Regions from separate parts of the Streptomyces sp. NPDC058751 genome, predicted to be linked through region 2. Evidence: riboswitches for the same ligand, from Rfam matches in the RefSeq annotation. Region 2 holds a riboswitch; each other region holds the start of a gene.
The links. Region 2 has a riboswitch for S-adenosylmethionine ahead of ACFW6B_RS03125 (ABC transporter substrate-binding protein). Riboswitches for the same ligand answer to the same signal wherever they lie in the genome.

Region 1 (7,685 bases), on a different contig from region 2:
GTAGGTGGGCTTGGGCTCCTGGACGCGGGTGTTGCCGGAAGTGTCCTGCGTCGCGCCGGCCGAAGGCTGAGCGGTGGGGGCCGGGTCGTCCGCCCGGGCGGGCGCCGCCAGACCGGCCGCGGCCAGGCCGGCGGCCGCGCACGCCACCAACCATCTGTGACGTCTGGGGAGTTGAGCCACTGTCGTCTCCGTCGTGCCAGTTGAATGGGTCGAACTGGCGATTCAACAGAGGGCGGTTGGGCTCGGCAAAGTTAGTGCGATTCTGACAGGGAGACAGATTTATCCCCTGTCGGCGTGACATCTCGGGCCGGAACGCGCCCGAGGGCGGCACCTCCCTCGCGGGAAGGTGCCGCCCTCGGAACGTCAGGACGGTTGATCGACCGGGTCGATCAGAAGTCCATGTCACCGCCCGGCATGCCGCCCGGAGCGGCCGCGGCGGCCTTCTCCGGCTTGTCGGCGATGACGGCCTCGGTGGTCAGGAACAGCGCGGCGATGGAGGCGGCGTTCTGCAGGGCGGAACGGGTCACCTTCGCCGGGTCGATGATGCCTTCGGCGATCATGTCGACATACTCACCGGACGCGGCGTTCAGGCCGTGGCCGACGGGAAGGTTGCGCACCTTCTCGACGATGACGCCACCCTCGAGGCCACCGTTGACGGCGATCTGCTTGAGCGGGGCCTCCAGGGCCAGGCGCACGGCGTTGGCGCCGGTCGCCTCGTCGCCCGAGAGCTCGAGCTTCTCGAAGACCGAGGAAGCCTGGAGCAGGGCCACGCCACCACCGGCGACGATGCCCTCCTCGACGGCCGCCTTCGCGTTGCGGACGGCGTCCTCGATGCGGTGCTTGCGCTCCTTGAGCTCGACCTCGGTGGCGGCACCGGCCTTGATGACGGCCACGCCGCCGGCCAGCTTCGCCAGACGCTCCTGGAGCTTCTCGCGGTCGTAGTCCGAGTCCGAGTTCTCGATCTCGGCACGGATCTGGTTCACACGGCCGGCGACCTGGTCGGCGGAGCCGGAGCCGTCGACGATCGTGGTCTCGTCCTTGGTGATGACGACCTTGCGGGCGCGGCCCAGCAGGTCCAGACCCGCGTTCTCCAGCTTGAGGCCGACCTCCTCGGAGATGACCTCGCCGCCCGTGAGGATGGCGATGTCGCCGAGCATGGCCTTGCGGCGGTCACCGAAGCCCGGGGCCTTGACGGCGACGGACTTGAAGGTGCCACGGATCTTGTTGACGACCAGGGTCGACAGGGCCTCGCCCTCGACGTCCTCGGCGATGATCAGCAGCGGCTTGCCCGACTGCATGACCTTCTCCAGGAGCGGGAGCAGGTCCTTCACGTTCGCGATCTTGGAGTTCGCGATCAGGATGTACGGGTCGTCGAGGACGGCCTCCATACGCTCCATGTCGGTGGCGAAGTACGCCGAGATGTAGCCCTTGTCGAAGCGCATGCCCTCGGTGAGCTCCAGCTCCAGACCGAAGGTCTGGGACTCCTCGACGGTGATGACGCCTTCCTTGCCGACCTTGTCCATCGCCTCGGCGATGAGCTCGCCGATCTGGGTGTCGGCGGCGGAGATGGAGGCCGTGGAAGCGATCTGCTCCTTGGTCTCGACATCCTTCGCCTGCTCCAGCAGGGCACCGGAGACGGCCTCGACGGCCTTCTCGATACCGCGCTTGAGGGCCATCGGGTTGGCGCCGGCGGCGACGTTGCGCAGGCCCTCGCGGACGAGCGCCTGGGCGAGGACGGTGGCGGTGGTCGTACCGTCACCGGCGACGTCGTCCGTCTTCTTGGCGACTTCCTTGACCAGCTCGGCGCCGATCTTCTCGTACGGGTCCTCGAGCTCGATCTCCTTGGCGATGGAAACACCATCGTTGGTGATCGTGGGCGCGCCCCACTTCTTCTCGAGGACGACGTTGCGGCCCTTGGGGCCGAGGGTGACCTTGACGGCGTCGGCGAGCTGGTTCATCCCGCGCTCGAGACCGCGCCGTGCCTCCTCGTCGAACGCGATGATCTTGGCCATGTGAAGTGGTCCTCCCGGACGGGGTGGATTGCTCCGGATCGCGCCCGCGCCCGCGACGGACGGCCCTCGAGCCCTGTGGTTCCTTGCCCCACAGGCCCGTGGACCTCGCCGGCCCGATCCAAGTTCTGTCACTCTCACTCGGAGAGTGCTAACGCCAATGATTAGCACTCGACCCCTGCGAGTGCAAGCGCCCCTCCCGAAAACAGACCCCTGGCCCGCCCCTGCGCGGGGCCCGCGGCAAGGGCACCCGCAGGCACATGGGCGGAGGACGCACGAGGGGCCCGCATCCCCGGTGGGATGCGGGCCCCTCGTGCGTGAGTGCGTCGGTGGTCGTTCGCGCCCGATCAGACGGCGAGTTTGACCATGTCCGCCTGCGGACCCTTCTGGCCCTGCGAGATCTCGAACTCCACTCGCTGACCCTCTTCAAGGGTGCGGTAGCCGTCCATCTGAATCGCGCTGTAGTGCACGAAGACGTCCGCACCACCGTCGACCGCGATGAAGCCGTACCCCTTCTCCGCGTTGAACCACTTGACGGTGCCCTGAGCCATGCCTAACTCCCCTATTACTGGCCCTTGCACAGATCCACACTTCGCGGATCCGGGTCAGACCTCACCCCCCAACGGTTGGGGGTGTGCGCCGGAACGCGTCGACCGCGGCTGAATGTATCTGTCCAACTGCCCTCTGCAACAGGTCAATCGGACGAGAATTCCGGGCATGGCTGATCAATGATATGCGGAGAATGCGCAAGGATTCGGGGCAAGTCGGACCCCATAAATGCCATAAAATGCCCAAAAAGGTGAGCCACTTTGGCTACTTCTTGTCGGCCGACGAACGCCCACTCATATGCGTCCGGCATGAAACCAACATCCAAATGGAGGCGACTTCCCCAACTCTAGCGCGCTCAACCCAACAGAATTGCCCCCTCCGTTTGTCTCACGGAGGAGGCAATTCTGTGAACGCGATGTGTTCTACATTACCCAGGGTAACGATCAGCCTCCGGCGACCGCCGGAATGATCGAGACGCCCGCGCCGTCCGGGGTCGCCGTCTCCAGGCCCTGCTCGAAGCGCACGTCGTCGTCGTTGACGTAGACGTTCACGAAGCGGCGCAGCTTGCCCTGGTCGTCCAGGACGCGCGCGGCGATGCCCGTGTGGTTCTTCTCCAGGTCGGCGATGACCTCGGCGAGGGTCGTGCCCTCGGCCTTCACCTCGGCGGCGCCACCGGTGTAGGTGCGCAGGATGGTGGGGATGCGGACGTTGACGCTCATGATGCGAGGCCAGCCTCTCGGAAGGAGTCGAGGTTCGGACGGATGGTCGCGGTCAGCCCGGTGTCGGAGGCCACCGCGTCCAGGGTCTTGAGGCCGTCGCCGGTGTTCAGCACGACCGTGGTGAGGGCCGGGTCGAGGAGTCCGTTCTCGATCAGCTTGCGGGTGACGCCGACGGTCACACCGCCCGCCGTCTCCGCGAAGATGCCCTCGGTGCGCGCGAGCAGCTTGATCGCGTCGACGATCTGCTCGTCGTCCACGTCCTCCACCGCGCCGCCGGTGCGCCGCGCGATGTCCAGCACGTACGGTCCGTCCGCCGGGTTGCCGATGGCGAGCGACTTGGCGATGGTGTCCGGCTTCTGCGGCCGTACGACGTCGTGGCCGGCCTTGTAGGCGACGGACACCGGGGAGCAGCCCTCGGCCTGGGCGCCGAAGATCTTGTACGGCCTGTCCTCGACGAGTCCGAGCTTGATCAGCTCCTGGAGCCCCTTGTCGATCTTCGTGAGCTGGGAGCCGGAGGCGATCGGCACGACGAGCTGGTCGGGGAGCTTCCAGCCGAGCTGCTCGCAGATCTCGTACGCCAGCGTCTTGGAGCCCTCGGCGTAGTACGGCCGCAGGTTGACGTTGACGAAGCCCCAGCCCTCGCCGGCCGGGTCGCCGATCAGCTCGGAGCAGAAACGGTTCACGTCGTCGTAGTTGCCCTCGATGCCGACGAGCTCGCCGCCGTAGACCGCGGCCATGACGACCTTGCCCTGCTCCAGGTCGTGCGGGATGAACACGCAGGAGCGGAAGCCGGCGCGGGCGGCCGCGGCGCCCACCGCTCCGGCGAGGTTGCCGGTGGAGGAGCAGGAGAGGGTGGTGAACCCGAAGGCGCGGGCCGCTTCGAGGGCCTGGGCGACGACACGGTCCTTGAAGGAGTGCGTCGGGTTGCCGGAGTCGTCCTTGACGAAGAGCTTCCCGGCCTCGACGCCCAGCTCGCGGGCCAGGTTGTCGGCCTGGACGAGCTTGGTCCAGCCGGGGTTGATGTTCGGCTTGTCCGCCACGTCCGCGGGGACGGGCAGCAGCGGCGCGTAGCGCCAGATGTTCGCGGGTCCCGCTTCGATGCGCTTGCGGAGCTCCTCGGCGTCGTAGGCCGAGAAGTCGTAGGCGATCTCCAGCGGGCCGAAACACTCCTCGCAGGCGAAGACCGGGCCGAGCGGGACGCGGTGTCCGCACTCCCGGCAGGAAAGCGCCGCGGCGGGACCGAGGTCTACCGCGTCGGCGGAGTTCGTGGTGCTTGCAACTGTCTGCGCAGCCATGGAGGCGAGGCCCTTTCTCCTCATCTTCCTCACGACGCACTTCGCCGTGAGACGGATTTGGCACCTTCCCTAGCCGGGAGCCTCGCGACGCGATCGACATCGATCGGTACGAGACCGGCTGGAGGGTTGCCGGGGCTTCATCGGGCCGTATCCCTCTGCCCCTCTGGATGAGCGGTATTTGATTGTTGGACTGTTGAACGCGATACGCGCCGACGATCCAGGACATGCGATGGTCATGCGCGTTGTTCAAGACTGTAACCGAAGGCCAGGACAGTTGAGATAGTCGTCCGAACCGCGAGACGAGCCAATCGTTCTGCCGCTGGCCGCAGCGGGGCACGCCGATGACGGCGTGTGATCAATCAGTGAGGAGCCGCAGACGGTGCTGAGAGAAGTCGAAAGCTGGCTGAGCACACGCTCCTGGTCCGTGACCGACCGACCGCTCCACAAGCTCATGGCGGCCAAACGCGTCGCCGGGTCGACGGTCAGCGTCGTGCTGCCCGCGCTCAACGAGGAGGAGACGGTCGGCGAGATCGTCGCGATCATCCGCCACGACCTGATGCAGCAGGTGCCCCTCGTCGACGAGATCGTCGTCGTCGACTCCGGCTCGACGGACCGCACCGCCGCGGTCGCCGCCGCCGCGGGCGCGCGGGTCGTGCACCGCGACGACATCCTCCCGCGCATCCCCGCCGTGCCCGGCAAGGGCGAGGTGCTGTGGCGGTCACTGCTCGTGACCAGCGGTGACATCGTCTGTTTCGTCGACGCGGACCTCAAGGAGTTCTCGTCCGACTTCGTCGCCGGGATCGTGGGCCCGCTGCTCACCGAGCCGGGCGTCGACCTGGTCAAGGCCATGTACGACCGCCCGCTGGCCGGCGGGGGCGGGCAGGGCGGCCGGGTCACCGAGCTGATGGCCCGCCCGCTGCTGAACATGCACTGGCCGCAGCTCGCCGGCTTCGTCCAGCCGCTCGGCGGCGAGTACGCGGCCCGCCGCTCACTGCTCGAACAGCTCCCCTTCCCCGTCGGCTACGGCGTGGAACTGGGCATGCTCGTCGACGCCCTGCACCTGGTGGGCCTGGACGCGCTCGCCCAGGTCGACGTCGGGGTGCGCAAGCACCGCCACCAGGACGGCCAGGCGCTCGGCCGCATGGCCGCCGCGATCTACCGCACCGCGCAGCTCCGGCTGGCGCGCGGTCATCTGATCCGCCCCTCCCTCACCCAGTTCGAGCGCGACCGCGACGGTTTCCGGCCGCGCACCTATTCCGTGGACACGGAGGAAAGGCCGCCGATGAGCGAGATCTCCGAGTACCAGGCGCGCGAAGCCGCGTAGTCAGGCCCTGAACGGCCGGGCATCGCATACGGCCGAAGGGCGCGTTTGAGCGTTTCGAGACGGGGCTAGGTTTCGAGGCATGGCTTCAACGCACGGTGCCCACAGGATTCTGGTCGCCTCCAACCGCGGCCCGGTCACCTACCAGGTACGGGAGGACGGCTCGCTGGACGCCGGACGCGGCGGCGGCGGCCTCGTCTCGGGACTCTCGGCGATCGGGCCGGACGCGGGCGCCCTCTGGGTCTGCTCCGCGCTCGGCGACGGCGACCGGGAGGCCGTCCGGCGGGGGGTCCACGAGGACGGCGTACGGATGCTGGCCGTCGACGCGGACACGCACGCCGACGCGTACAACGGCGTCGCCAACTCCGTGCTGTGGTTCGTCCACCACCTGCTCTACCAGACCCCGCTGGAGCCGGTCTTCGACACGGAGTTCCGGCGCCAGTGGGAGTCGTACCGGGTCTACAACCGCGCCTTCGCCGAGGCGCTGGCGGAAGAGGCCGCCGAGGGCGCGGCCGTGCTGGTGCAGGACTACCACCTGTGTCTGGTGCCCGGGATGCTCCGCGAGCTACGTCCCGACCTGCGCATCGGGCACTTCTCGCACACCCCGTGGGCGCCGGAGGACTACTTCCGGATCCTCCCCGACGACATCCGCTCGGAGCTGATGGCGGGCATGCTCGGCGCGGACCGGGTGGCCTTCCTGACCTGGCGGTGGGCGACGGCGTTCATGCGCTGCGCGGAGGCGACCGACCCCGGCGACTACCGCGCCACCTGGCCCTCGGGCGTCCCCCGGACGGTCGAGCACCTGGACGGTGCCGGGGTTCCCGTGCGCGAGACCCGCGTCGGGGTGCACGGCCTCGGCGCGGACGCCGAGTTCCTGCGCGAGCGCTCGCACCGCGCGGACGTCGGGGAACGGATGGCCGCGCTGCGCGAGGAGATCGGCGCGGACCGCAGGACGATCGTGCGCGTCGACCGGACCGAGCTGTCCAAGAACATCGTGCGGGGCCTGCTGGCGTACCGGCGGCTCCTCGACGACCACCCCGAGTGGCGCGAGCGGGTCGTCCACGTGGCGTTCGCCTATCCCTCGCGGCAGGACCTCGCGGTGTACCGGGACTACACGGCCGAGGTGCAACGGCTCGCCGACGAGATCAACTCCCGCTACGGGACGCCCGGCTGGACCCCGGTGGTGCTGCACGTGAAGGACGACTTCGCGCGCTCGCTCGCCGCCTACCGGCTGGCCGACGTCGCCCTCGTCAACCCCATCAGGGACGGCATGAACCTCGTCGCCAAGGAGATCCCGGTCGTCTCCGACGAGGGCTGCGCGCTGGTCCTGTCGCGGGAGGCGGGGGCGTACGAGGAACTGGGCGAGGACGCGATCTCCGTGAACCCGTACGACATCACCGGCACGGCGCGGGCGCTGCACGAGGCCCTCGTCATGCAGCCCGGCGAACGCGCCGAACGCACCAAACGGCTCGCCGCCGCGGCCACCGCCCTCCCGCCGGCCCAGTGGTTCCTGGACCAGCTGCGCAAACTGGAGGCCTGAGCGGAAGCGGGGGGCGCGGGTGCGGTGCCGGGCCGGTGGGTGGGTCGGGGCCGTGCCGGTACATCCGCCCGTCGCCGTTGGACGGAGATGTGACCGTCGGTGGCGACGGGCATGTGATGTACCGGCACGGCCCCTCCCGCCGGATCCCGGGTGCGGGTGTGCGGTGGTTTGGGCGCAGTCCCTCGCAGGCGCGATTTTCAGCCCCGGCCGGGGAACGCTTCAGCCCCTCCGGGGAACGTTCCAGCCCCTCCG
Region 2 (7,685 bases):
CGTCGGCCGTGCGGGGCAGCCGGAACTCCTTGACGAGGCCGCGTGCCTCCAGCAGGGGAGCCGCCCTCGCCGTGGCCGCCGGTACGGAAGGGCGGCGGCGTAGGGCGCTCATGCTCGGGGCGCTCGCCAGCAGGTGCCGCGTGTACGCGTCCTGGGGACCGGCGAGGACGTCACGGGTGCGGCCCGCCTCCACCACTCGCCCCTGTGCCATCACCACCAGCCGCTGCGCCCGGTCGGCGGCGACCCCGAGGTCGTGGGTCACCAGCAGGACCGCCGTGCCCGACTCCTCGGCGAGGCGCTGGAGGTGATCGAGGATGACCCGCTGCACGGTGACGTCGAGCGCGCTGGTCGGCTCGTCGGCGATGATCAGCTCGGGGCGCGCGGCGATCGCGACGGCTATCAGGACGCGTTGCCGCATACCGCCGGAGAGTTCGTGCGGGTACTGCCGGGCCCGGACGGCGGCGTCGGGCAGTCCGGCCCGGTCCAGGACGGCGATCGCCTCGGCGGCGGCCGAGCGGCGGGTCGCCAGACCGTGGATGCGCAGCACCTCGGCGACCTGTTCACCGATCCGTTTGACGGGGTTGAGCGACACGGTCGGGTCCTGGGGCACCAGTCCGATCCGCGCCCCGCGCACGGTGCGCAGTTCCGGCTCCGACAGCGTGGCCAGGTCGTGCCGGCCGAAGCGGACCGTGCCCGCGTCGATGCTCCCGGTGTCCGGCAGGAGACGGGTGATCGCGTGCGCCGTCGTGCTCTTGCCCGAGCCGGACTCCCCGACCACCGCCGTCACCTGCCCCGGCCACACGTCGAGGTCCACGCCCCGGACGGCCGGCACGGTGCCGCCGCGGGTGCGGTACGACACGGACAGGCCGCGGATCTCCAGCAGTGGTGTGGTCACGTCCTCGCCCCTTTCACCGTTCTCGCTCCTTTCACCGTTCTCGCTCTCGTCGGTCACCGCTGCCGGGACCATTCGCCGTCCAGGGCCCGCGCGACGCGGTTGGTGGCCAGGACGGTCGCGGCGATCGCCAGTCCGGGCAGCGCGGTCAGCCACCAGGCGTTGGCCAGGTAGTTGCGGCCCTCGGAGATCAACGTGCCCCACTCCGGGGCGGGCGGGGGAGCGCCGTAGCCGAGGAAGCTCAGCGCCGACACGGCCAGGACGGAGGCGCCGAAGTCGAGCGTGGCCAGGACGATCACCGGGCCCGCCGCGTTGGGCAGCACGTGCCGGCCCAGCACCGTGTACCAGCGTGACCCGCAGGAGCGCGACGCCTCGACGAACACCGCCTGGCGCACCCGGAGCACCTCGGCGCGAGCGACCCGGGCGAAGGAGGCGACGCTCGCGATGCCGACCGCGACGGCCACCTTCACCGTCCCGTACCCCAGCGCGGTCACCAGGGCCAGTGACAGGAACAGCGCGGGGATGGACAGCAGGACGTCGACGAAGCGCATCAGCACGTCGTCGACCCAGCGGCCGACGAACCCGGCGAGCACGCCGATCAGACCGCCCACCACGAAGGCCACCAGCACCGCGATCAGCGTCGCTTTCAGGGACAGCTGGGCGCCGTGCACCACCCGGGAGAACACGTCGCGCCCCAGTTCGTCCGTGCCGAACCAGTGCGCGCCGCTCGGAGGGCGGAAGTTCTGCTCGGGCACTCCCTTCAGCGGGTCCCGCGAGGTGAACAGCCGCGGCCGGAACGAGGCCAGCACCACCAGCACGATGACGGCGGCCGACAGCAGCAGACCGGGACGGCGCACCAGGAACCGCAGCACCCGCCGTACGCCGGCACGGCGCCCCGGTCCGGGATCCGGCACCGTGCCGACCGGCCGGGCCTGGCCGGGCGCGGACTCGGACGTGTCATGGACGAGGCCCTGGCTCATGCGGCACCCGCCCTTCCGCCCGGGGCCACCACGATCCGCGGGTCGAGCAGCGGATAGACCAGGTCGACGACCAGGTTCGTCGTCACGAAGATCAGCGCACCGAACGCCACCACCCCCTGCACCACCGGGATGTCCTGGGCCGTGACGGCCGCCGCGGTGACGCGGCCCAGGCCGTCACGGGAGAACACCGTCTCCACGACGACCGAACCTGCGATCAGCTGCCCCATCAGGAGGCCGACGACCGTCAGCGCCGGGAGGGAGGCGTTGCGCAGCGCGTGCCGCAGATGGACCCGCCACCGGCCCGCGCCCTTGGCGCGGGCGGTCTCCACGTACGCCTGGTCGAGCGCGGTGAGCAGACTCTTGGCCAGCACCTGCGCGATCTGGGCGCCGGTCGGGACCGCCAGCGTCAGCGCCGGCAGCACCAGCCCCCGCACCCCGTCGTTGCCGAACGCGGGAAGCCAGCGCAGCCGGAAGGAGAACGCCTCGACGAGCAGCAGCCCCACCCAGAACGTCGGGACGGACACCCCCAGCGGCGGCAGCGACAGAAGGAGCTGCCGCAGCCAGCGCCGTGTGGTGTACGTCGCCGCCACCGCCAGTCCGCCACCGAGGAGCACCGCGAACAGCAGTGCCGCACTCGTCAGTTGGAGGGTCTGGGGCAGCGCGTCGGCCAGCGTCGAGGCGACCGGCCGGCCGGTGGCGACCGAGTCGCCGAAGTCCCCGCGCACCGCCCGGCCCAGGTAGTCGGCGTACTGCGCGAGCACCGGCTCGTCGAAGCCGTACTCGTGCCGCAGGGCGGCGATCCGCCGGGGATCGACCTGTCCCGACTCCATACCCGCGCCGGCCATCGCCGTGACCGGATCGCCCGGCAGGAAGTACAGCACCAGGAACGACACGGTGTACGCCGCCCACAGCACCCCGGCCGCCTGCGCGAGCCGTTTGACCACGTAGCCGCGCACGGTCAGCCGATCCAGGTGTCGTGCAACTGGATCCGGCTGGAGGCGTCGAAGGCGAGGCCGTGCACCTTCGTGGACACGCCCAGCTGGGTCTGCAGCTCCACCACCGGCGCGTTGTACGCCTCGCGCACGATCGACCGCTGTGCCCGGGCCACCAGCCGGCCGCGCTCGGCCGGGTCGGCGGTCGCCGCCTGTGCCGCCAGGGTCGTGTCCAGGCCGCTCGGCGGCACACGGTAGAAGTTGGCGAGCTTCGTGGAGAAGGAGCTGCGCAGGATGTCGGGGTCGGCGCGGGTGATGTTCCCCCAGATCGCGTCGTACGCGCCCGACTGCTGTATCGGCGTGAGCTGGGGGAGCTGGAGCTGCTTGAGGACCACCTGGACGCCGACCGCCTTGAGTTGCTGCTGTACCAGCTCCAACGCGGGCTGGTTCGTGGCTGCGTTGGGAACCCAGTCGACGGTCAGGCGCAGCTTCCTGCCGTCCTTGGAGCGGATGCCGTCGGCGCCCGTCCTCCAACCGGCTTCTTCCAGGAGGGACTTCGCCTTGGCCGCGTCGAAGGCCAGCTCCGGGGCGAGACTGGTGTAGTCGGGAGTGGTGTGCGAGAGGACGCTGGTCGCCGCCCGGGTGCCGGTGGGGAAGACGGTACCGGCGATCTGCTCGCGGTCGACGGCGGCCAGGATCGCCCGCCGGACCCTCGCGTCCTTCAGGACCGGCCGCGTGTTGTTGAACCCAAGACCGAAGACGATTCCGGGGTTGGCCCGCCTCAGGAAGGCGGCCTGACCGCCCTTGAGCGCCGCCTCGTCGGCCCGGCCCACGCTGCCGATCGCGTCCACCTGGCCGGACCGGAGGCTGCCGGCGCGCACACCCGCCTCCGGCACGACCTTGAACACCAGCCGGTCCAGGTACGCCTCGCCCTTCTTGTCCCACCGGGAGGAACCCCAGGCGTAGCCGGGGCGTTTGTCCAGGGTGACCGACTGGTTCTGCACGTACCGCTTCAGCACGAAGGGTCCGGACCCGACCACCCCGTCACTGCACTTCCGCTGCGGGGACCTCTTCACGCTCGCGGACGACTCGATCCCGAGCGAGTGAGTCGAAGTGGCCTGCAGGAACTGGGCGTTGGGCTGCCGGAAGGTGACCTTGACGGTGAGCGGGCCGACCACCTCGGTGCTCTTGACGCCGCTGAGGTAGCCCTGGGCCAGCGTTCCCAGGACACCGAGTTCCGGAACGGCGTCGAAGTTGTCCTTGACCACCTGGGCGGTCAGCGGGGACCCGTCGCTGAAGGTGACCCCCGACCGCAGGTGGAAGGTGAAGGCCGTCGTGTCGGCGTTGACGTCCCAGCGCTCGGCCAGCCACGGCACGATCTTTCCGGTCCTGGGGTCCTGGTCCGTCAGGGAGTCCACGACCTGGCGCACCGAGTAGATCGTGTCGTTGCTGCCGACCTGCTGGGGATCCACGCATCCGGCGTCCGAGCCCACCGCGAAGGTCAGGGTGCCGCCGGAGCGCGGCTTGCCGCCTCCGGCGCCGGGGCCGTCGGTGCCGGAGGCGCACGCGGCCAGCAGCACGCCGGTGGTGACGAGGGCGGTGACCGCCGTCCATCGGGGTGATCGGAAATCCGGAAGTGCTCTCACGGAGGGTTCTCCTCTTGGGGTCGCCGGGCACGGGGCACCGCGCGGGCACGACCGCGCACCGGTGTGCGCGCCCGCACCGGGCGCGGTGCCGGTGCGGGAGCGCTGTGCGGGAGTGCCGTGCGGGAGTGCCGTGCGGACAGGGCCGGGCGGAAGACGGATCGGAAGGACCGGGAAGAAGCGGCAACCGGGCGGGACGCACGCCGCGACGGGTGACCACGGGCGTCGACGGCGGCGGGCCGCACGTACGCAGGTGGTCGACGGGAGGCCCGTCAGCGCCCGGTGGTGGGAAGGGGCGTCAGGCCCGACAGAGGCAGCTGGTCGAGCGCTTCAGATCGATGTGGCGTCGGCGCGCCAGCCGGGAGAACACCACGGCGACGGCGAAGGAGGCGTCGGGGCCACCGGCGTGCCGCATGACGGTCCTCCCTGTTTCCGGCCCCGGTCACGGGGCCACGCGCTTGCGGGGACCGTCACCGGTCCCGCCGGGCTTTCACCTGGAGCACCCCACCGCGCGGGAGGGTTGCCGGTCAGCGAGCCAGGGCTTGACGCTGACACTCAATGCCGTTTCGTGATCGTACGGAGCGCTTCTCGCGTACGTCAATGGCGGGTCCCGACTCCGCCGCGGGGGCCGGGCCGGCCACCGGGACAGCCGGTGGACGCCCGCCCCGTAGGGGAACACGGGTCAGGAACCGCCGCGTTCGCGCGGGATCTTCTGGCCCGCCTCGATCGCCACCGGCAGCCGGTTCTCCGCCGGGGGCAGGGGGCAGGTGGCCAGGTCCGTGTAGGCGCAGGGCAGGTTGGCGGCGCGGTTGAAGTCGAGGACGACCGTGCCGTCGGCGGCGGGCGCCTCGACGGACAGGGTCCGGTTGGCGGCGTAGGTGGTGACTCCGGAGGTCGCGTCGGTGAACAGGACCGTGAGCCCGCCCGGGACGTGTCCGGGGAACGCGGTCAGCGCCAGGGGGCGTCCGCCGAGCTCGAACTCGATCCGGCCGGGAGCGTCGTACACGTGCTCCAGGCCCTCGACCGCGGCTCCCACGGTGGTGGGCCGCGGCTCGTCGAAGGGGACGTAACGGCCCGTCACGGCCCAGCGCGGGTCGGGGGCGTAGGCGGGCGTCCCGGTGAAGGCCGTGCGCAGCGGCGCGTCCGGGTGCCGGGGGCGCACGATGTCGTGGCCGCCCCGCTTGGCGACCTCGATGACGGCGTCCTTCCAGACGGCTTCGGCACCACCGCGTTCGGGCAGTACGCCGAAGCGGTGCTCACCGCGCACCGGTGTTCCGCCGACGACCAGTTCCTCGTCGTCGTCGAGGGTGACGACGACCCCGGCGGGGCCGGTGTGCCAGGCGCCGGGCGCGTCGGGGAAGCGCCGCGGCCGCTCGTCGAGCCAGTGCAGGCCGGTGATCGCCAGGAAACCGTGCGGGCCAGCGAGCCGGGCTTCCTGTTCGCGGTACCAGTCCAGCCATGTCTCGGTGAAGGCACGGAGGTCCGCGGGGGTCGCCTCGGTGGTCATGGGCTCTCCTTCGGTGTACGCGTGAGGTTCGTCCTCACGCCGGGGTGCGGGGATGCGGGAACGCGGGGGCGGTGGTGGGGGACCACTGGGACGGGGACACGGAAGTGGTGGGGCAGGGACGTCGGGGCGAGAGGACGGGGACGCGGCGGCAGGGGCGTGGGCGTGGCCAGTCGCACACTGGCGTCGACCTGGTTCTGCGCTTCGGATGCGTCGAGCACTGCTCCGACAGTCATGTCAGGTGGAACGGGCGGTCGGTGAGCCCGCATTCCGTTCGTGTGTGACGGCTGTATGTCAGTCGTGTGATGCGCGGTCCGCCGACCGGGCGGCGGAGGGAGGGGCGCGGCGGTCGCGCGCGTCGACGGGCCGGGGCGGTCGTTTCCCGCGCACGGTCGTTCCGTTGACGCCGTGCGCCCCGCGTGGTTGCATCCCGCCATGCCGTTGCCGGAGCCTTTGACCCGCCGTCGTGCCGTGGACCTCGTCCGCGTGGCCGCCGCGTTGTGTCGGACGACCGGCTGACCACTCTTCTCCTCGCGTCTCTGCTCGACCGCCGCTCCGGACGTTTTGGCCGAGCGCACACCGGTCCACCCACGCGTGCCCGCGTCGGCACGCGTCGCCGAGCCCACCGTCCGTCCCGCCCGTCATGACGAGGACCTCCCATGCCTTCTCCCACCCCCGCAGGCCGGCACCACGAAACCGAGTACGACCACCGCAGACTGCGCCAGTGGCTCGCGGGTGAGGCCAGAGCCGACGGAGTCACCCGCCGCCGGCTGCTCACCCTGCTCACCGCGACCGCCACCGCGCTCGGCACCGCACGGCCCGCCCACGCCGCGGGCGGGATCGTCAAGCCGCTGCCCGCCGAGTGGTTCATCGAGCGCGGCACCAACGCCGAGACCCGCTGGGAGGCGCTGCGCGGCACCGGCCGCACCACCCCCAACGAACTGTTCTTCGTGCGCAACCACACCGCCACACCCGTCCTGGCCGCCGACGACTGGCGTCTGCGGCTGTGGGGGAGCGGACTGCGCGGAAACCCCGGTGAGGACCGGCCGGTGGAGTTCGGGTACGACGACCTGCGCGCGCTGCCGGCCGTCACCCGGACCGCTTTCGTCGAATGCGCCGGGAACGGCCGCTCGTACTACACGACGCAACAGGGCGAGACGGTCACCGGCACCCCCTGGACCCTGGGGGCGATCGGCGTCGCACGCTGGCGCGGGGTGCGGCTGGCCGACGTGCTGCGCCGGGCCGGACTGTCCCCGCGCGCCGTGGACGTGCAGCCGCGCGGTCTGGACGCCGAGTACGTCAGCGGCGGGGAGAGCCTGGGACGGGTACGCCGTCCGCTGCCGCTGGCCAAAGCCCTGGACGACGTACTGCTCGCGTACGAGATGAACGGCGAGCCGCTTCCGTACGACCACGGCCATCCGGTCCGGGTGCTGGTGCCCTCCTGGGTGGGGATCGCGTCGATCAAGTGGGTCGGCGACATCGAGGTGTCCGCGGAGCCGCTCTACTCGCCCTGGAACACCACCTTCTACCGGCTGTTCGGCCCCGCCCACCCCGAGGGCGGCAGCGCGCCGATCACCCGGCAGACCACGAAGAGCGCCTTCGAGCTGGCGAGCGGGGCCACGTTCGCGGCCGGCGGCAGGCACGTACTGCACGGACGGTCGTGGTCGGGCACGGGAGCCGTCGCCGAGGTCGACGTCAGTACCGACGGCGGTGCGAGCTGGCGGCCCGCACGGC
Region 3 (7,685 bases), on a different contig from region 2:
CACGGCCTGGGCGATGGACCGCATCATGAGCGGCGAGGCGACCGACGCGCAGATCGCCGGGTTCATGGTGGCCCTGCGCGCCAAGGGCGAGACCGTCCAGGAGATCACCGGACTCGTCCGGGCGATGTACGCGCACGCCAACGTGATCGAGGTGCCCGGAAGCACCGTCGACATCGTCGGGACGGGCGGCGACGGCGCGAAGACCGTCAACATCTCCACGATGTCCTCGATCGTGGTGGCCGGCACCGGCGCCAAGGTCGTCAAGCACGGCAACCGGGCCGCGTCCTCCGCGTCCGGCTCGTCGGACGTCCTGGAGAAGCTCGGCGTCAATCTCCAGCTGCCGGTGAAGCGGGTCGCCGAGGTGGCCGAGGAGGCCGGGATCACCTTCTGCTTCGCGGTCAAGTTCCACCCGGCGCTGCGTCACGCCGCCGCGGCCCGCGGCCAGTTGGGCATCCGGACCACCTTCAACGTGCTCGGACCGCTGACCAACCCGGCGCGGGTGAAAGCCCAGGCGGTCGGTGTCGCCGATCCCCGGATGGCGCCCATCGTGGCGGGCGTGTTCGCCGAGCGCGGCAACTCCTCGCTCGTCTTCCGCGGCGACGACGGCCTCGACGAGCTGACCACCACCGGGGGCTCCGACGTCTGGATCGTCCGCGACGGCGAGGTCACGAAGGAGCGCTTCGACCCCCGCGACGTGGGGCTCGGCATCGTCCCGGTGGAGGCCCTGCGCGGCGCCGACGCCTCGTACAACGCGGAGGTCGCCCGGCGCCTGCTGGACGGCGAGAAGGGGGCCGTACGGGACGCCGTCCTGCTGAACTCGGCGGCGGCCCTGGTGGCCCTCACCCAGACCGGCGCGCCGCTCGCCGAGCAGCTCCGCGACCAGATGGAGAGGGCGGCCGAGGCGATCGACTCCGGGGCGGCGAGGCGCACCCTGGAGCGCTGGGTGGCCGCCAGCAACGCCTGATCCTCCCCGGGGAACGCGCGGGACGCAGTCCAGCATCCGGACTGCGTCTTGCGCGCGGAAGATCCTCTGGCAGGATGCTGTACCAGGTCATGAGTGACAGCCATCAGGCCCCGGCCGGCTGTCCGGCAACCCTCCGTCCGTGGCGGGGTGCCCCGGGTGAAGACCAGGTCGTGGGCAGCGAGGCCCACGGCAAGCGCGGACCCCTCCCGCTCTCCGGGCGGACAACCAGGGGTCCTGGTCGTTCGAGGGAGCCTTCTGTGAGCAAGCGAATGCGTTAGGGCGCCGAGCCCCGCCTCCGCACACCCCTTTTCACCTTTTCCCGCGCCGAGCGCCGCCTTCCGGCGGCCGGCTCGCGCGGTGATCCCGCCTGCCTCTCACAGGAGCTCGCCATGTCTGTCTCCACCGTTGCCGCCGACCAGAGCATTTGTGCCCCGCTGCCCGTTCTCGGCCGGGATGTCACCGTCCCGCTCGTCACCGGCGGCGAGGTGACCTACGCGGCCCTCGACTACGCCGCCAGCGCGCCCGCCCTCCAGCGGGTGTGGGACGACGTGGCCGCGTACGCCCCGTACTACGGCAGCGTCCACCGGGGCGCCGGCTACCTCTCGCAGCTGTCCACCGACCTCTTCGAGAACGCCCGCAGGACCGTCGAGGAGTTCCTCGACTGCCGTACCGGCGACCAGGTGGTCTTCACCCGCTCCACCACCGACTCGCTCAACCTGCTCGCCGCGGCCCTCCCGGCCGACTGCCAGGTCTTCGTCTTCGAGACCGAGCACCACGCCTCGCTGCTGCCCTGGCGCGACGCCCGGGTGACCTACCTGAACGCCCCGCGCACCCCGGGCGAGGCCGTCGACACCCTGGAACGCGCTCTCGCGGCCCGTGACCCCTACGGACCGGCCCTGGTCTGCGTCACCGGCGCCTCGAACGTCACCGGCGAGCTGTGGCCGGTGCGGGAGCTGGCCGCCGCCGCGCACGCCCACGGCGCCCGCATCGTCCTCGACGCGGCCCAGCTCGCCCCGCACCACCCGGTGTCGGTCCAGGACCTCGACGTCGACTGGGTCGCCTTCTCCGGGCACAAGCTGTACGCGCCCTTCGGCTCCGGCGTCCTCGCGGGCCGCTCCGACTGGCTGCGCGAGGCCGACCCGTACCTCGCGGGCGGCGGCGCCAGCCGCCGGGTCACCCGGCGCGAGGACGGCGGCGTGGACGTGGAGTGGCACGACAGCGCCGCCCGCCACGAGGCCGGCTCCCCGAACGTCATCGGCGCCTACGCGATCGCGTCGGCCTGCAAGGCGCTCACCGAGGAGGGCTTCGACAAGCTCGTCGCCCGTGAGCGGCACCTGATCCGCACCGTCCGCGCGGGTCTCGCCGAGGTCCCCGAGGTCAGGGTCCTGTCCCTCTTCGGCGACGACGCCCCTCGGGTCGGCGTCATCTCCTTCGTCGTCGAGGGCTGGAACAGCTCGCACTTCGCGGCCGCGCTCTCCGCCGAGTACGGCATCGGGGTGCGCGACGGCCTCTTCTGCGCCCACCCGCTCGTCCGCACGCTGCTCGGCAGCGCACCGGAGACCCAGGGGGAGTGCGGAGCACCCGAGGCCGCCCCGGGCGAGAAGTCCCTCAACGCCATCCGCGTCAGCTTCGGGGCCGGTACCCCCGACGAGCACGTCGAGCGGTTCGTCCGCGCGGTGCGCGAGCTCGTCAGGGACGGCGCGCGCTGGCAGTACCGCACCGAGGACGGCCGCTGCGTCCCGGCGGTCTGACGCCCACGGGAGCCCCGCCCGGAGGCGGCGCCGCGCCGGTCAGTTGTCGAGGCCGATCGCGAACGCCGCCTCCAGGTCGTGCTGGGAGTACGTACGGAACGCCACGTGCGTGTCCGTCGCCTCGACGCCCGGGATCTTGCTGATCCTGCCGGGGATGACGTCCGCCAGGTCGTCGTGGGCCTGGACCCGGACCATGGCGATCAGGTCGTAGGTGCCGGTGACGGAGAAGACCTCGCTGACGCTCTCCAGCGACGCGATCGACTCGGCGATCTCGGGGATCCGGTCCACGCTGGTCTTGATGAGGACGATCGCGGTGATCACGTCTGCTTCTCTCCCTGGGAGGCCGCTGCTGGGGATCTCACCCTACTCGCGGTCCCCCCGGCCCGGCCGCTCCACCGGGGGCCCCGGCAGGACCCTCCGCTCGGGCGCGGCGGCCGGACGGCTCCGGAACCGCGCCCACGCGTAGAGGAAGCCCAGGCAGAAGCCCACGAGGTGGGCCAGGTAGGCGACCCCGGGGCCCGGGGAGCTGCGGCCCGCCGCCAGCCACTGCAGGGCGAACCAGAACGGCAGCACCACCCAGGCCGGGAACCGCAGCGGCAGGAAGAACAGGAACGGGAAGAGACTGGTCACCCGGGCCCTGGGGAACAGGTACAGGAAGGCGCCGAGCACCGCGGAGATCGCCCCGGAGGCCCCGACCAGGGACTGCTGCGAGGTCGCGTTGGCGGCGGCGTAGCCGAGCAGGGCCAGGTACCCGCAGCCCAGGTAGAAGAGGGCGAACTCCAGGTGGCCCATGCGCTCCTCGGTCATCAGCCCGAAGACGTAGAAGAAGAGCATGTTGCCCAGCAGATGGAGCCAGCTCCCGTGGATGAACAGGGCGGTCGCGGGGGTGAGCGCCTCGGCCGGGGCCCCGTCGAACAGGTCGGCCGGCACCACGCCCCAGCGGCGGAAGTACGTCCGCTGCGCCACCAGCAGCTCGTCCCCGGTGCCGTACGCGGGATCGAGGCCCGAGGCCGGACCGATCACGAAGACCAGACAGCACAGGGCGATCAGTCCGTACGTCACCGGCGTCGACCGGCCCCGCAGCGCCCTGCCCGCCCTGACGACCGTTCCGCTCCAATTGCCGATCATGGTGCAGAGCATGACGTAACCGCGTCGATGCGCACATATCGCCTCGCCGCCGTGGACACCCGAGCGTCGAGTACCCGCCAGGCCGTAGGGTTACGAGCCAAGCACCGGGAAACCGGCGCCGGACGGACACTAGAAGGAAAGCGGCTGCCCTATGACAGTTCCCCTGCCCGATGCCAAGACCCGCTGGCGCTGCACCCTGTGCGGCAACCTCACGCGTTTCGACGTGACCCGCTCGTCGAAGGTCGTCGAGTATGTGCACCTGGACCTGGCCGGCGAGCCCAAGGTCGAGGAGCGCGAGGTGGTCAGTGAGACCATCGAGTCGGTGCGGTGCCGTTGGTGCAACGCGGTGGATCAGGTCGAACTCGTGGACAGGCCGGGCGCCGGCTCCTGACGGAGCGGGCCCCGCACGGATATTGGGGTGAACGGATGGTGGAGACCACAGGCGGGGAGCCGGACGACGGCACCGCCGAGGTGCTCGACCGTCCGCTGCCCGACGGTGTGCGCCGACGCGTCGTGCAGATCGTCTCGGACGGCTTCGGCGGGCTGACGGTGTCCGAACTGCCCGCCCAGCTGAGGCAGTACGCCCGGTTCGCCCCGAACCGCCGCGCCAAGTTCGCCGGCAACGCGATGGCGACGGCCCTGGAGACGGACGCGCTGTTCAGACAGCGCATCGCCGAGAAGCTCAGAGAGGCCCAGCCGGAGCTCGTCGGCGCTCTCGACTCGGGCGCGCCGCCCCCGGCCGCGGATCCGCTGGACGTGGCGGCCGCGGCCTATGTCGTGCGGCCCACGGGCTGGGTGAAGCTGGTGACCGCCGCGGGCGAGGAGGCCCTGCGGGCGGACGCCGAGCGCGCGGGCGAGGAGAGCCGCGTCGAGCTCGACCGGCTGCGCGCGGAACTCGCGGAGGCCCGCGGCCAGACGCGCGCCGAGACCGAGCGGCTCCGCGCGGAACTGGAGGCGGCCAGGAAGGAAGCGGAATCGCTTCACCGCAAGCTGCGCGGGGCCCTCAGCGACGTCAAGCGCGGTGAGGCGGCCCTGCGCAAGCTGCAGGCCGAGACGGACGGGGCGAAGGCGGAGAGCCAGGCGCAGGTGTCCGCGGCCGAGAGCGAGACGCGGCGGCTCAAGGCGCGGCTCTCGGAGGCCGAGGCGGCCCTGGAGGCCACCCGCAAGGCGGCCCGCGAGGGGCGCAGCGTCGAGGACATGCGGGTGCGGCTGCTGCTCGACACGGTGCTGGAGGCGGCCCAGGGACTGCGCCGGGAACTGGCGCTGCCTCCCGTCTCCGTGCGGCCCGCGGAGACGGTCGAGGCGGTCGAGCCGGGACGGATGACCCCGAAGGACATCGCGACCCGCGCGCTGTCCGAGAACGACCCCGCGATCCTGGACCAGCTGCTCGCGCTGCCCCAGGCGCACCTGGTCGTCGACGGCTACAACGTCACCAAGACCGGCTATCCCCAGATGCCGCTGGAGAAGCAGCGGCTGCGGCTGCTCGGGCAGCTCTCGCAGCTGGCCGCGCAGACCGGCGCCGAGGTCACCTGTGTCTTCGACGGGGCCGAACTGGCCGCGCCCGTGCTGCTCGCGCCCCCGCGCGGGGTGCGGGTGCTCTTCTCCAAGCCCGGTGTCACGGCGGACGAGCTGATCCGTCAGCTGGTGCGGGCCGAGCCGCCCGGCCGGCCGGTGATCGTCGTCTCGACCGACCGCGAGGTGGCCGACGGGATCGCCAAGGCGGGTGCGCGGCCGGTGGCGTCCGCGGTGCTCCTCAAGCGCTTCACGGGCGGCTGAGCGGCCCCTCGGGCGCGTTCCGCCGTACGCCCTCTTTCCGCGTCCGTCTCCTCCGCGCCCCCTTTCCCGTGCGTCGCTCTCCCCGTGTCCGTTTCCCTTCGGACCTGGGGTTTCGTGTGCGCGGCGATCGGTGGCCTACGTCGCATGGGTCGCTTAAGCGTCATCCGTAACTTCTGTCACTGATGCCCGAATTCGTCGGACCTTCACGCGACGTAGCGTCAAGCGGACATCACTGCAGGTGAGTTGATGGCAAAGAATGCTCTCCGTGACAAAGAATTTTCAGGTTTGGATTTGAACTGATCACAAGTAGGTCACTAGGGTCATGCCTCGAACCTCCAACTCGGGTGATCACTCATGGGGAGTGACGGTGGAGGGGCACCGCCCGTCGGCGTTTTCGGCAGGCGGCTGGAGGAAGAAGGAGCTCGCCTTCGTGGCGTCCCACCGTCGACCCAAGCAGCCGAGCCGCGCCCGTGTGACCGTGCTCACCACCGCCGCCGCTGCCGCTGTTGTCCTCAGCGCGAACGCCGCCAACGCGGCCCCGTCCGAGAAGCCCAGCAAGGACGAGGTCAAGACCAAGGTCGACAAGCTCTACGAAGAGGCCGAGCAGGCCACGGAGAAGTTCAACGGGGCCAAGGAGAAGCAGCAGAAGCTGCAGAAGCAGATCAGCGCTCTCCAGGACAACGTCGCCCGTGGCCAGGAAGAGCTCAACGAGCTGCGTGACGGCCTCGGTTCGATGGCCAGCGCCCAGTACCGCACCGGTGGCATCGACCCCTCCGTGGCGCTCTTCCTCTCCTCCGACCCGGACGACTACCTGGACAAGGCGTCCACGATGGACCAGCTGAGCGCTCAGCAGGTCGAGTCGCTCAAGAAGGTCCAGGAGAAGCAGCGTTCGCTCGCCCAGCAGCGCGCCGAGGCCTCCGCGAAGCTCGAGGACCTCGCCGACACCCGGGCCGAGCTCGCCAAGAAGAAGAAGGAAGTCCAGGCCAAGCTGGGCTCCGCGCAGAAGCTCCTGAACTCCCTGACCGCGCAGGAGAGGCAGAAGCTCGCCGACGAGGAGCAGGAGCGGGCCACCCGCGCCAGCGAGCGTGTCGACCTCGGTGACACCCCGGCCGCCTCGGGCCGCGCCGCCGCCGCGTTCGCCGCCGCCAAGACCAAGCTCGGTACGCCGTACGTCTACGGCGCCACCGGCCCCAGCTCCTTCGACTGCTCGGGCCTCACCTCCTGGGCCTACGCCCAGGCCGGCGTCGGCCTGCCCCGCATATCGCAGGACCAGGCCAACGCCGGTACCCGCATCTACTCGCAGAGCGCCCTGCAGGTCGGCGACCTGGTCATCTTCTACGGCGACCAGCACCACGTCGGCCTCTACGCGGGCAACGGCCAGGTGCTGCACGCCCCGCGCACCGGCACTGTCGTCCGCTACGAGTCGATCGGCAACATGCCCTTCCAGTTCGGCGTCCGGGTCTGATCCGCACGGGCCGGCCGCCGCTCGGCGGCCACCGCCCGTGGCGCCCTCCGCAATTCCGCCCGAACGGGCGAATCGCGACAACTCGCGCTGACCTCACGCCCCGTCGGTGACCTGCGTCTCCGGCGGGGCGTCACTGTGCGTACCCGTGAGGGCCTTTGGCCGGCGCGTGGTCGCGCGGTTACTGTCTGCCGCGTTCCCCCGACGGCGGGGGACCGTCAGCGGAAGGGAGTGCGGTCACCCGTGGGGTTCCATCGCCGCCTTGCACCGACCGGCCTCGACCGGGGCGCCTTCGGCGTCGCCGTCTGCGTGATGTCCGCGGCGACAGCCGCGCTCGGCGCCCTGCCCGCCTCCGCGGCGCCGCAGGACGAGACCCGGGCCGAGGTGGACCGCCTCTACGCCCAGGCGGAGAAGGCCACCGAGGCGTACAACCGGGCCGACGAGCGCGGCGACGCGCTGCGCGAGCAGATCGGCGAGGCGCGGGACGGGATCGCCCGGCAGCAGGACCGCGTCAACACCATGAGGGACGCGCTGGGTTCGCTCGCCGGGGCGCAGTACCGCTCCGGTGGCCTCGACCCCTCCCTCGCGCTGCTCTTCTCGGCCG

Region 1: another riboswitch for S-adenosylmethionine. It lies ahead of thrC (threonine synthase); the one in region 2 lies ahead of ACFW6B_RS03125 (ABC transporter substrate-binding protein).
Region 3: another riboswitch for S-adenosylmethionine. It lies ahead of ACFW6B_RS25495 (aminotransferase class V-fold PLP-dependent enzyme); the one in region 2 lies ahead of ACFW6B_RS03125 (ABC transporter substrate-binding protein).

Annotation. Positions count from the first base shown of each region.
Region 1 is NZ_JBHYPZ010000018.1:30,407-38,091, forward strand. It holds gene ACFW6B_RS18285 (hypothetical protein) at 1-147, opposite strand, end outside; gene groL (chaperonin GroEL) at 390-2,012, opposite strand; gene ACFW6B_RS18295 (cold-shock protein) at 2,357-2,560, opposite strand; gene ACFW6B_RS18300 (MoaD/ThiS family protein) at 3,002-3,277, opposite strand; gene thrC (threonine synthase) at 3,274-4,572, opposite strand; SAM riboswitch class I at 4,590-4,746, opposite strand; gene ACFW6B_RS18310 (glucosyl-3-phosphoglycerate synthase) at 4,952-5,896, shown strand; gene ACFW6B_RS18315 (trehalose-6-phosphate synthase) at 5,976-7,433, shown strand.
Region 2 is NZ_JBHYPZ010000002.1:210,996-218,680, forward strand. It holds gene ACFW6B_RS03110 (dipeptide ABC transporter ATP-binding protein) at 1-967, opposite strand, end outside; gene ACFW6B_RS03115 (ABC transporter permease) at 949-1,872, opposite strand; gene ACFW6B_RS03120 (ABC transporter permease) at 1,869-2,828, opposite strand; gene ACFW6B_RS03125 (ABC transporter substrate-binding protein) at 2,831-4,450, opposite strand; SAM riboswitch class IV at 4,897-5,010, opposite strand; gene ACFW6B_RS03130 (DUF1684 domain-containing protein) at 5,130-5,954, opposite strand; gene ACFW6B_RS03135 (sulfite oxidase) at 6,611-7,685, shown strand, end outside.
Region 3 is NZ_JBHYPZ010000029.1:43,532-51,216, forward strand. It holds gene trpD (anthranilate phosphoribosyltransferase) at 1-964, shown strand, start outside; SAM riboswitch class IV at 1,050-1,166, shown strand; gene ACFW6B_RS25495 (aminotransferase class V-fold PLP-dependent enzyme) at 1,354-2,715, shown strand; gene ACFW6B_RS25500 (Lrp/AsnC family transcriptional regulator) at 2,755-3,036, opposite strand; gene ACFW6B_RS25505 (rhomboid family intramembrane serine protease) at 3,079-3,843, opposite strand; gene ACFW6B_RS25510 (hypothetical protein) at 3,995-4,234, shown strand; gene ACFW6B_RS25515 (NYN domain-containing protein) at 4,270-5,619, shown strand; gene ACFW6B_RS25520 (NlpC/P60 family protein) at 6,050-7,084, shown strand; gene ACFW6B_RS25525 (NlpC/P60 family protein) at 7,325-7,685, shown strand, end outside.